2 linked regions of the Shumkonia mesophila genome follow. The protein of the gene in region 1 binds, or shares a complex with, the protein of each later gene. Links are inferred from orthologs where the notes say so. Each region holds a gene or a part of one and is shown on either strand. Other genes may lie near its edges.

Region 1 (6,691 bases):
ACTGGGCCTTGATCAGGCGGCTGCGCAGCGCCTCGATGACCGACTGCTCGCCATGGCTGAGGAAAATGCCGCCGGCGACCGGCAGGCGCGCGCGGATCCAGTCGACGATCTGCTCGCGGTCGGCATGGGCGGAATAGAAGTCGACCGAGCGGATGCGCGCCTTCACCGACACTTCCTGGCCATGGATGCGCACCTTCTTGGCGCCGTCCAGGATCAGGCTGCCCAGGGTGCCGGGCGCCTGGTAGCCGACGAAAAGTACGGTGGCCTTGGGGTTGCTGAGGTTGTTCAGGAGATGGTGGCGGATGCGGCCGGCGTCGCACATGCCGCTGGCCGCCATGATGATGGCCCCCGAGCGGACGGCCTCCAGCGCCATGCTTTCGTCGACGCTTTGGATGAAGCGGATGGAAGGATGGCGGAACGGATTGACGGTCCCGTTGATGCCTTCCAGATGGCCGCTGTGCTTCTCGAACACCTCGGTGGCGCGGATCGCCAGGGGCGAGTCGAGATAGATCTGGATCTGGGGGATCTGGCCCTCGTCCATCAGCATGCCGAGGTCGAACAGCAGTTCCTGGGTGCGCTCGACCGCGAAGGCCGGGATCAGGATGTTGCCGCCGCTCTTGACCGCCGCGTCGATCTCGGCCTTCAAGGCGCCACGGCGGGCCTCCGGCGACAGGTCGGAGCGGTCGCGGTCGCCATAGGTGCTTTCGACCACCAGGTAGTCCAGGTCCTTCGGGCCTTGCGGATTGGATTGCAGGGTCTTTTGGTCGGGTCCGACGTCGCCCGAGAAGAGAATCCGCTTGGCGCTGCCGTTTCCCTTGCCCGCCGCCAGTTCGAACTCGATGGAGGCGGAACCGAGGATGTGGCCGGCGTTCCAGAAGCGGACCCGCACCCCGGGACCGCCATCGAACCATTCCTCAAGCGGCACATAGCGGATGCCCTCGGCCGCCCGCGCCCCGTCCTCCTTGGTGTAGATGGGAAAGACGGGCGGCAGGTCGCGGCGCCGGTTGCGCTGGTTGATCCGCTTCACCTCGAATTCCTGGATGTGGCCGGAATCGGGCAGCATGTAGGTCAGAAGGTCGCGCGTCGCCTCGGTGGCGAAGACCGGCCCGTCGAAGCCGCTCTTCAGCAGCTTGGGCAAAAGGCCCGTATGGTCGATGTGGGCATGGGTCAGGAAGACGGCGTCAACGGCCTTGGCGTCGAACGGGAAGTCGCCATAGTTGAGTTCGCGGATGGTCTTGGTGCCCTGGAACATCCCGCAGTCCACCAGGAAGCGGAACCCCGGAACCGAGACGTGGTAGCACGAGCCGGTCACCGTACGGGCGGCGCCGCAGAACTTGATCTTGAACTCCATCGGCCTTTTCTCCGCTGTTGCCGAAACCCGCCGTTCGGACGGGGTTCCTCCTGAATGGGGCGGCCACGCGCCGCTAGTTTTTTGCCGCCGCGACGGCGGCCAGTTCCTTCATCAGCCACGAGACGCCTTTCAGGCGGGCCGTGACGTCGTCCCAGCTGCGAATGTAGACCAGCTTTTGGTCGGGACGCAGCTTTGCCGTGCCGACCTGCTGGGTGAGAAAGCGCACCATCCCCTCGGGGTTGGCGAAGGAGTCGTTGCGGAACGACAGCACGGCGCCGCGCGGGCCGGCCTCGACCTTGGAAACACCGGCCTGCCGGCACAGGCACTTGACCGCCACCGTCTGCAACAGGTTGTCGACCTCGGCCGGCAGCGGCCCGAAACGGTCGATCATCTCGGCAGCCAGGGCGTCGATCTCGGCGGCGTCGGCCAGGCGCGCGATCCGCCGGTACAGGCTGAGTCTGACCCCGAGGTCGGCGACATAGCTTTCCGGGATCAGCACCGCCATGCCGAGGCCGACCTGCGGGCTCCACTCGGTATCGGCCAGGTCCCCCTCCCCGGCGCCCCGGGCCTCGGCCACCGCCTCTTCCAGCATCTGCTGGTAAAGCTCGACGCCGACCTCGCGGATGTGGCCCGACTGCTCCTCGCCCAGCAGGTTGCCGGCGCCCCGGATGTCGAGGTCGTGGCTGGCCAGCGAGAAACCGGCGCCCAGGGAATCGAGGGTCTGCATGACCTCCAGACGTTTCTCGGCGGCGGGTGTCAGCTTCTGGCGCGGCGGCAGCGTCAGGTAGGCGTAGGCGCGCACCTTGGAGCGGCCGACCCGGCCGCGCAGCTGATAGAGCTGGGCCAGGCCGAAGCGGTCGGCGCGGTGGATGATGATGGTGTTGACCGACGGCAGGTCGAGGCCGGATTCGATGATGTTGGTGGACAGCAGGATGTCGGCTTTGCCGTCGTAGAAGGTGGCGACGCGCGCTTCGAGCTCGCTCGGCGTCATCTTGCCGTGGGCGAGGATGACGTTGACCTCGGGCACCAGCTTGGCCAGGGCCTCGCTGACCCCTTCCAGGTCTTCGATGCGCGGGCACACGTAGAAGGTCTGACCGCCGCGGTATCGCTCGCGCAGGATGGCCTCGCGGATGATCACCGGATCGTAGGGCAGGACGAAGGTGCGCACCGCCAGGCGGTCGACCGGCGGCGTGGCGATCAGGCTCAACTCGCGCACGCCCGTCAGCGCCATTTGCAGGGTGCGCGGAATCGGCGTGGCGCTGAGCGTCAGGACATGGACGTCCGACTTGATCTGTTTCAGGCGTTCCTTGTGGGCGACGCCGAAATGCTGTTCCTCGTCGACCACCAGCAGGCCGAGGTCGCTAAAGGCGATGGATTTGGCGAGCAACGCATGGGTGCCGATGATGATGTCCACCGTTCCCTTGGCCAGCTCCTCCTTGGTGCGCTTGGCGGTGGCGGCGGGGACCAGCCGCGACAGCTGCTCGACGCGCACCGGATAGTCGGCGAAACGCGCGCGGAAGGTCTGGAAATGCTGGCGGCACAGCAACGTCGTCGGCACCACCACGGCGACCTGTCGGCCCGACAGCACGGATACGAAGGCGGCGCGCAGCGCCACCTCGGTCTTGCCGAAGCCGACGTCGCCGCAGATCAGGCGGTCGGCCGGAATGCCGCGCGCCAGATCGCCCAGGGTGTCTTGGATGGCGCGGTACTGGTCCTCGGTCTCGGTATAGGGGAAGCGGGCGCAGAATTCCTCGAACAAGCCTTCCGGCGGCGCCAGCACCGGGGCCGGGCGCAGTTGCCGGGCGGCCGCCACGCCGATCAGCTTTTCCGCCATGTCGCGGATGCGCTGCTTGAGGCGGGCCTTGCGGGCCTGCCAGGCGGCGCCGCCCAGCCGGTCCAACTGGGCGTCGGTCTGGTCGGAGCCATAGCGGCTCAGCACCTCGATGTTCTCGACCGGCAGGAACAGCTTGTCGCCGCCGTCGTAGAGAATGCGCAGGCAATCGTGCGGGGCGCCGCCGACCTCGATGGTGGTGAGCCCGTCGTAGCGGCCGATGCCGTGGTCGACGTGCACCACCAAGTCGCCCTCGCTCAAGGCGGTGGCGTCGGCGATGACGTTTTCGGGCCGGATCTTGCGCCGGCTCGGCCGGTTCATCCGTTCGCCCAGGATGTCCTGCTCGCTGATGAAGACGGCGTCCGGCCCGGCGAACCCGCGCTCGATGCCGAGCACCGCCATGGCCACGCGGTCGGCGCCGAGCGTGCTTACCTCGGCCCAGGTTTCGGCCGGGCTGAGGGCATCCAGGCCATGTTCCTTGAGCAGCGAGCCCAGGCGGTCGCGCGAGCCTGCCGAGAAGGCGGCGATGACGACCCGCCGCCCGCCCCGCATCTCGGCTTTCGCATGGTCGCGGATGTCGTCGAAGACGTTGACGTCGGGCCGCACGCGGGCATCGCTGAAATCGCGGCCCGGGCGGCCGCCGGCATCGGGGCTGTCTTCGGATACCGGGCCGGCGAAGGGCGACAGGGTGGCCAGGGGTTTCTCGACGAGGAGAGTGCGCCATTCCGCGGCGTCAAGGTAAAGGCGTTCGGACGGCACCGGGTTGTAGGGGGTGGCCGTGGCCGCCAGTTTGCCGTCGGCGATGCTCCGGCGGGTCAGGTAGTATTCGTCGATCAGATCGAGACGGGCATCGCGGGCTTCCTCGGCCTGGTGGTCGAGGATGACGGCGCCGGCCGGCAGGTAGTCGAACAGCGTTTCCAGCCGGCCATAAAACAGCGGCAGCCAGTGTTCCATGCCGATATGGCGCCGGCCCTCCGACACCGCCTCGTACAAGGCGTCGTCGTGAATGGCGGCGCCGATCAGTTCGCGATAGCCGGTGCGGAAACGCTGGATGGCCTCCTTGTCCAGGGGCACCTCGCTCACCGGCTTCAGCACGGTGGCTTCGAGCTTGCCGGTGGATCGCTGCGAGGTCGGCTCGAAGGTCCGGATGCCTTCCAGTTCGTCGCCGAAGAAGTCGAGGCGCACCGGCATGTCGAGGCCCGGCGGAAAAACGTCGACGATGCCGCCGCGCACCGCGAACTCGCCCGGCTCCATCACCGTTTCCGAGCGCCCGAAGCCGTGGCGGACGAGGAAATCCGTCACCGCGCCGGGATCGAGACGCCCGCCGGCGGCGATGGTCAGCGTGGCGCCGGCAAAAGCCTCGCGCGGGGGCACTCGTTGCAGGATGGCCGAAACCGTTGTCAGCACGATGCGGGCTTGAGCCGGGCTCGGTCGGCCGGTCAGAAGCCGGGTCAGCGTGTCGATGCGGCGGCTGACGATCTGGGCGTTCGGCGAAACGCGATCGTAAGGCAGGCAATCCCAGGCCGGGAACTCCAGCCGCTCGACGTCGGGCGCGAAAAAGGCCACCGCTTCCGAGGTCTGGGCCAAACGGACGTCGTCGCGAGCGATGAACAGGATGTCGAGCCCGCCCGCCGCCAGTTCCGCGAGAATCCGCGCGTCGTATCCCTGGGGAGCGCCCCAGACCTGAAGACGGCCTTGGGATTTGAGTTTTTCTAGTAAATTTTTCAACAGACTAAATGTTTTTTCTAAAGTTCTTTATAAGATCTACAAGGGCGCCGTCGATGGTCGCCGGCACCGCCTTCTTGCCGACCACCCAATCGAGAAGGTCGTTGTCGTTGGCCTCCAGCAGGGCCTCGAAGCCATCGAGCTGGCCGCCGTCGAGTTCGGCCAGATAGCGGTCGGCGAAGGCGCGCAGCAGCAGGCTGGTTTCCAGCATGCCGCGCTGGCGACTGCGGAACAGGAGGCGCTTTCGGCGGATGTCGGGCGATTCGGGCATTGTGTCCTCCGTCGGCTACCGTAGGATATAACCCCTTGCGCCGGTCCTGTCAGCCTGCACGAATGGGAAGCATGCGCCCGGAGATCCTGTTTCCGCTGTTCAAGCCCGTCACCTCGCTTCCCGGGGTGGGACCGCGTTTGGCCAAGGCCATCGAGACGATGGCCGGCGGGCGCGTCGTCGACCTCTACTGGCATCTGCCGAGCGGCCTCATCGACCGCCGCTACGCGCCCAAGGTGGCCGAGGCCCGCCCGGGCGAGATCGCCACCATGACGGTGCGCGTCGAGCGTCACGTGAAGCCCGGCAACCCGCGCCTCCCTTATAAGGTGTATGCGGCGGACGACACCGGAACCCTCGCGCTGGTCTTCTTTCACGCCCACGCCGACTATCTGCGCAAGACCCTGCCCGAGGGCGAGGTCCGCGTCGTCAGCGGCAAGGTCGAGCATTTCGGCCGCGAGATCCAGATGACCCATCCGGATCACATCGGCACGCCGGACGAGCTGGAACGCCTGCAGACGGTCGAGCCGGTCTATCCGCTGACGGCGGGCCTGACGCTCAAGGTGCTGGCCAAGGCGATGGCCGCCGCCCTCGACCTGGCGCCGGATTTCCCGGGGGAATGGATCGACCCGCCCCTGGCCAGGCAGCGCGGCTGGGGCGCCTGGCGCGATTCCCTTGCCGCCGCCCACCGGCCGGACGGCCCGGCGGCGCTGGAACCGATGGCGCCGGCCCGCGCCCGCCTTGCCTACGACGAGTTGCTGGCCAACCAGTTGGCGCTGGCCCTGGTACGGCTCAACATGCGCCGGCTTCCCGGCCGCGCCATCGCCGGCGACGGGCGGCTGCGGGCAAAGGTTGAAGCCGCCCTGCCCTTCGAATTGACCGCCTCGCAGCGCGTGGCGCTGGGCGAAATCGTCGCCGACATGGCGGCGCCGACCCGCATGCTGCGCCTGGTGCAGGGCGACGTCGGCAGCGGCAAGACGGTGGTGGCGCTCCTGGCCATGCTGGCGGCGGCGGAGGCCGGCGGCCAGGCCGTGCTGATGGCGCCGACCGAGATCCTGGCCCGCCAGCATATGGCCACCATCGAGCCGCTGGCCGCCGCCGCCGGCATCCGCGTGGGCCTGCTGACCGGGCGCGAGAAGGGCAAGGCCCGCGCCGCCCTGATGGAAGCCTTGGCGGACGGCGGCATCGATCTGGCCGTCGGTACCCATGCCCTCTTCCAGGAAGGCGTCGAATTTCATGATCTGGCCCTTGCCGTGATCGACGAACAGCACCGTTTCGGCGTCCATCAGCGCCTGACGCTGGCCGCCAAGGGCCGGGGCGTCGACGTCCTGGTGATGACGGCGACGCCGATCCCGCGCACCCTCATGCTGACCGCCTATGGCGACATGGACGTGTCGCGCCTGACCGAAAAGCCGGCCGGCCGCCAGCCCATCGATACCCGGGTGCTGCCGATCGAGCGGCTGGAAGACGTGGTGGCCGGCGTGTCGCGCTCGCTGGCGGGCGGCGCCAAGGTGTACTG
Region 2 (4,721 bases), on another replicon or contig:
GCCAGTTGCCAAACGGCCTCGGTGCCGGCAAGGCCGCCGCCGATGACGTGAACGGATCGCATCTGGGAAAGAGGTGTCGTCATGCCCGAGACACATAGAACGCCGCCGCCCGCCTTGCAACGGCAACTCGCGCGGCCTGCCTCTTGACAGTGGGGCGAAGCGGCTTTTAGGTGCGATCCAGCAATCCAAGCAGCAATTTCGGTGAACCCATGCCCGAAGGTTTCGATCCGCAGACGATATGGATGGTCGCCATCCTTCTGATGGCCTTCGCGGCCATGAAGTACGTGATTCCGCGCCTGGTGGCGGGGGTGCCCTTCCTGGAGCCGCAGGCGGTCCAGCAGCGCCTGACGGCGGGCGAGGATGTCGTCATCGTGGACGTGCGTAGCCCCGACGAATTCATCGGCCCGCTCGGCCACGCGCCTGGGGCCGTCAACGTGCCGCTGGGCGATCTGGCCGGTCGCCTTGCTGCTGGGGCCGGGGGCTTGGATGATCTCAAGGGGCTGCCGGTCTTTGTGATGTGCAAGACGGCCAACCGTTCGCCCCACGCGGCCCGCCTGCTCAAGAAGCGGGGCTTCACCAACGTTGCCGTGGTCAAGGGCGGCATGGGCGCCTGGAAGCGCGCCGGCCTGCCGGTCGAAACCTCCTGACGATCGGGTCGGCTCCGGCGGGCTCTCAGTTGTCGCGCACGATGGTGCCCGACATGCGGAACATGCTGTTTTTCGACAGCCCGACGATGATGCAGCCGTCGCCGACGTTATACACCTGCCAGCTGTTGATGACGGTGGTCGATCCCTTGGGAACACCGACTAGCTTCTCGCCCGAGGCATCCAGGTTGCGGATGGCGCCGCGTCCCTGCGGATCGGCCTTGATGTAATAGCTGCCGTTCCCGCTGACATCGAGCATCGAATCGCGGCAGACGTAGGCATGGCGAATGTGGTGCGCCAGCCGTTCCATGCCGGCCACCGCCTTGGCGTAATAGATGCACCGCGCATTCAACTGCTCGCGGGTCGATTCCCTCGGCAGGCCGACCAGTTGGTAGATGTCGGCATCGGCGTAGTACCATCCCTTGGGGGTGGTGTATTCCGCGATCATGTTCCGGCAGCGGTCGACGTCCTCGGCCCGGTATTCCTCCTCGGCGGGCAACGCCGTCGGGCCGGCGGATTGACCCTTCGTCACGAAGGTCTCCAGCCGCGCCATGGCCGGCCTGTTGAGTTCGTACGCCACCGTGTAGGCGTACCACCCCAACAGGGCCACCGCCGGAATTCCCACAATCCAGTAAAGCCGCCTGACTTCCCTCGAGCGCCAGAAGGACCGGCCTTCTCCCGTCATTGTCTTCCGTGCCACGTTGCCACCCGATCACCGTCCCCCGATCGTGGCGGGACTGCCCCCATTATGATGTTCGACGGCACGCTTTACGCGGCTCTTGCCGATAGATTTACTAAATTTCGTGGAATTTGGATGCAGAAAAATCCCGGCGCCGCGCGAGAGGGGCGCTCGGGTCCCGGCCGGCCGGCGGCGGTCAGGCGCGTTTGCGGGTCGACGCCGGAGCCAGACGGTCGGCCAGATAGTGGCCGGTGAAGCTGTCGGCGTGGGCGGCGATATCTTCCGGCGTCCCGGCGGCGATGACGCGGCCGCCCTTGTGGCCGCCCTCGGGGCCAAGGTCGATGACCCAGTCTGCGGTCTTGATGACCTCCAGGTTGTGCTCGATGACGACCACGGTGTTGCCCTGGTCGACCAGGGTGTGCAGCACTTCCAGCAGCTTGCGCACGTCCTCGAAGTGCAGGCCGGTGGTCGGCTCGTCGAGGATGTAGAAGGTCTTGCCGGTGGCCCGCCGCGACAGTTCCTTGGCCAGCTTGACGCGCTGCGCCTCGCCGCCCGAAAGGGTCGTGGCCTGCTGGCCGAGGTGGATGTAGCCGAGCCCCACCTGTTCCAGGGTTTCCAGCTTGTTGCGGATGATCGGCACCGCCTTGAAGAAACGGCTTCCTTCCTCCACCGTCATATCAAGAACGTCAGCTATAGATTTGTTACGGAACGTTATTTCAAGGGTTTCTCTGTTGTAGCGCTTGCCGTGGCAAACGTCGCAGGTGACGTAGACGTCGGGCAGGAAATGCATCTCGATCTTGATGACGCCGTCACCCTGGCAGGCCTCGCAGCGGCCGCCCTTGACATTGAACGAGAAGCGGCCCGGCTTGTAGCCGCGCGCCCTGGCCTCGGGCTGGTTGGCGAACCAGTCGCGGATGGGCCCGAACGCCCCGGTGTAGGTGGCCGGGTTGGAGCGCGGCGTGCGGCCGATCGGCGACTGGTCGATGTCGACCACCTTGTCGATGAATTCCAGCCCCTCGATGGCGTCGTGTTCGCCCGGCGACACGCGGGCGCCGTTGAGGCGACGGGCCAGCGCCTGGTACAGGGTCTCGGTGATCAGCGTCGACTTGCCGCTGCCCGACACCCCGGTGACGCAGACGAAGGTGCCGAGCGGGAAGTCCACCGTCAGGTTCTGCAGGTTGTTGGCCCTGGCGCCGACCACGCGCAGGGCGCGCCCCTTGCGCCCCTTGCGGCGCTGGGCCGGCTTGGGGACCTGGCGGAATCCGGAAAGGTACTGGCCGGTCAGGCTGGCCGGGTCCTGCATGATCTTCTCGGGCGTCCCCTCGGCGACCACCCTGCCGCCGTGGATGCCGGCGCCGGGTCCCATGTCGATGACGTGGTCGGCGGTCAGGATGGCGTCCTCGTCGTGCTCGACGACGATCACCGTGTTGCCGAGGTCGCGCAGGTGGCGCAGCGTTTCCAACAGCCGGTTGTTGTCGCGCTGGTGCAGCCCGATCGACGGCTCGTCGAGCACATAGAGCACCCCGGTCAAGCCCGAGCCGATCTGCGAGGCCAGCCGGATGCGCTGGCTTTCGCCGCCCGAAAGGGTCCCGGAATTGCGCGCCAGGGTCAGGTATTCCAGGCCGACGTTCTTGAGGAATCCCAGCCGCTCGTTGATCTCGCGCAGGATGCGCCGGGCGATTTCCTTCTGCTGGGGCGTGAAGGTGGCGTCGATGCCGGCGAACCAGGCGGCGGCATCGTCGATGGACATGGCGGCGACTTCGCTGATGTTGAGGCGGCCGATCTTGACCGCCAGGGCCTCCGGCTTCAGGCGGTGGCCGCCGCAGGTGGCGCAGGTGGTGACGGTCTGGAAGCGGGACAACTCGTCGCGCACCCAGGCGGAATCGGTTTCGCGCCAGCGTCGCTCCATGTTGGGAATGACGCCCTCGAACGGTTTCTTGATCTCATAGGACCGGCGGCCGTCGTCGTAGCGCATGGGTACCGCCTCGTTGCCCGACCCGTAGAGGACGGCCTGGCGCACCGCCTCGGGCAGGCGCGCGAATGGCTTGGTCAGGTCGAAGCGGTAGTGGCCGGCCAGGCTGTCGAGCGTCTGGCGGTAGTACTGCGAGGTCGAATTGGCCCACGGCGCGACGGCCCCCTCGTCGAGCGACAGGCGGTCGTCGGGCACCACCAGGTCGGGGTCGAAGAACATCTCGGTGCCCAGGCCGTCGCAGGCCGGGCAGGCGCCGAATGGGTTGTTGAAGGAAAACAGCCGCGGTTCGATCTCGTCGATGGTGAAACCCGACACCGGGCAGGCGAACTTGGCCGAGAACGAGGTTCGCTCGGCGGTGTCGGCGTTCTCGGCGAAAACCAAGCCATCGGCCAGTTCGAGCGCGGTTTCGAAGCTATCGGCCAGACGGGTCTGGATGCCGTCGCGCACCACCACGCGATCGACCACCACCTCGATATCGTGCTTGAGCTTCTTGTTGAGCGCCGGCGCGTCCTCGATGTCGTAGGCGGTGCCGTCGACCTTGACCCGCTGGAAGCCGCGCTTGCGCAGGTCCTGAAGCTCCTTTTTGTATTCGCCCTTGCGGCCGCGCACGATCGGCGCCAGCAGGAGAAGCCGGGTACCTTCCGCCAAGGCCATGACTCGATCCACCATCTGGCTGACCGTCTGGCTTTCTATGGGAAGCCCGGTGGCCGGCGAGTGCGGCACGCCGACGCGCGCAAACAGCAGCCGCATGTAGTCGTAGATCTCGGTGACGGTGCCGACCGTCGAGCGCGGGTTGCGCGACGTGGTCTTCTGCTCGATGGAAATGGCCGGCGACAGCCCCTCGATGGAATCGACGTCCGGCTTCTGCATCAGCTCGAGGAATTGGCGGGCGTAGGCCGAAAGCGATTCGACATAACGCCGCTGGCCTTCGGCATAGATGGTGTCGAAGGCAAGCGAGGACTTGCCCGACCCCGACAGTCCGGTGATGACGGTCAGGCTGTCGCGCGGGATGTCGACGTCGACGTTGCGCAGATTGTGCTCGCGGGCACCACGGATTTCGATCTTGTCCATCGTCGGTTAACGGCTTTTTGCGGGAGGTTTCGCGCTTGGTGGGACTGGTCCCCCCATATATGGATCAATCGGAGCCGTAAAGGGAGTCCCCTTGCCATTTCGGCGAATTCGCGCGCCTTCGGAAATTCAAGAGTAGCTGCTGGCCGGCCGGATATCTTCGATAAATTTCGAGACCCGCGTGTGAAGAAGCTCGGCCTGTCCCGACAGGGCGACCGAGGCGTCCAGAACTTCTCTTGCCACCGAATCATTGCGGGCCGTTGCGTCACCGACGCCTTGGATGTGGTGGGCAACCTTGTGGGTGACCTGCCCGGTCTGTTCCATGCTCTGGAAAATGGTCTGGATCGTCGCCCGCTCT

The links. Proteins that work in one complex are often made in the same cells at the same time.
Region 2: the proteins of mfd (region 1) and uvrA are in contact, whole or in part, in a crystal structure (PDB 4DFC), measured with the Escherichia coli proteins. The link is inferred for Shumkonia mesophila from one-to-one orthologs.

The regions. Positions count from the first base shown.
Region 1 is NZ_JAOTID010000002.1:401,441-408,131, forward strand. The notes cover bases 1,225-5,277. They hold mfd (transcription-repair coupling factor), read right to left. Parts: upstream 4,911-5,277; coding sequence 1,425-4,910; downstream 1,225-1,424. Other genes in these bases: ODR01_RS05240 (MBL fold metallo-hydrolase), read right to left, coding at 1,225-1,351; ODR01_RS05250 (FAD assembly factor SdhE), read right to left, coding at 4,915-5,178; recG (ATP-dependent DNA helicase RecG), read left to right, coding at 5,250-5,277. Outside these bases: more of ODR01_RS05240, read right to left, coding at 1-1,224; more of recG, read left to right, coding at 5,278-6,691. UniProt on the Escherichia coli protein: Couples transcription and DNA repair by recognizing RNA polymerase (RNAP) stalled at DNA lesions. Mediates ATP-dependent release of RNAP and its truncated transcript from the DNA, and recruitment of nucleotide excision repair machinery to the damaged site.
Region 2 is NZ_JAOTID010000010.1:115,891-120,611, forward strand. What follows is about bases 1,320-4,721. They hold uvrA (excinuclease ABC subunit UvrA), read right to left. Parts: upstream 4,367-4,721; coding sequence 1,520-4,366; downstream 1,320-1,519. Other genes in these bases: ODR01_RS16525 (hypothetical protein), read right to left, coding at 1,320-1,344; ODR01_RS16535 (methyl-accepting chemotaxis protein), read right to left, coding at 4,493-4,721. Also shown: methylenetetrahydrofolate--tRNA-(uracil(54)-C(5))-methyltransferase (FADH(2)-oxidizing) TrmFO, read right to left, coding at 1-62; ODR01_RS16520 (rhodanese-like domain-containing protein), read left to right, coding at 210-647; more of ODR01_RS16525, read right to left, coding at 673-1,319. UniProt on the Escherichia coli protein: The UvrABC repair system catalyzes the recognition and processing of DNA lesions. UvrA is an ATPase and a DNA-binding protein. A damage recognition complex composed of 2 UvrA and 2 UvrB subunits scans DNA for abnormalities.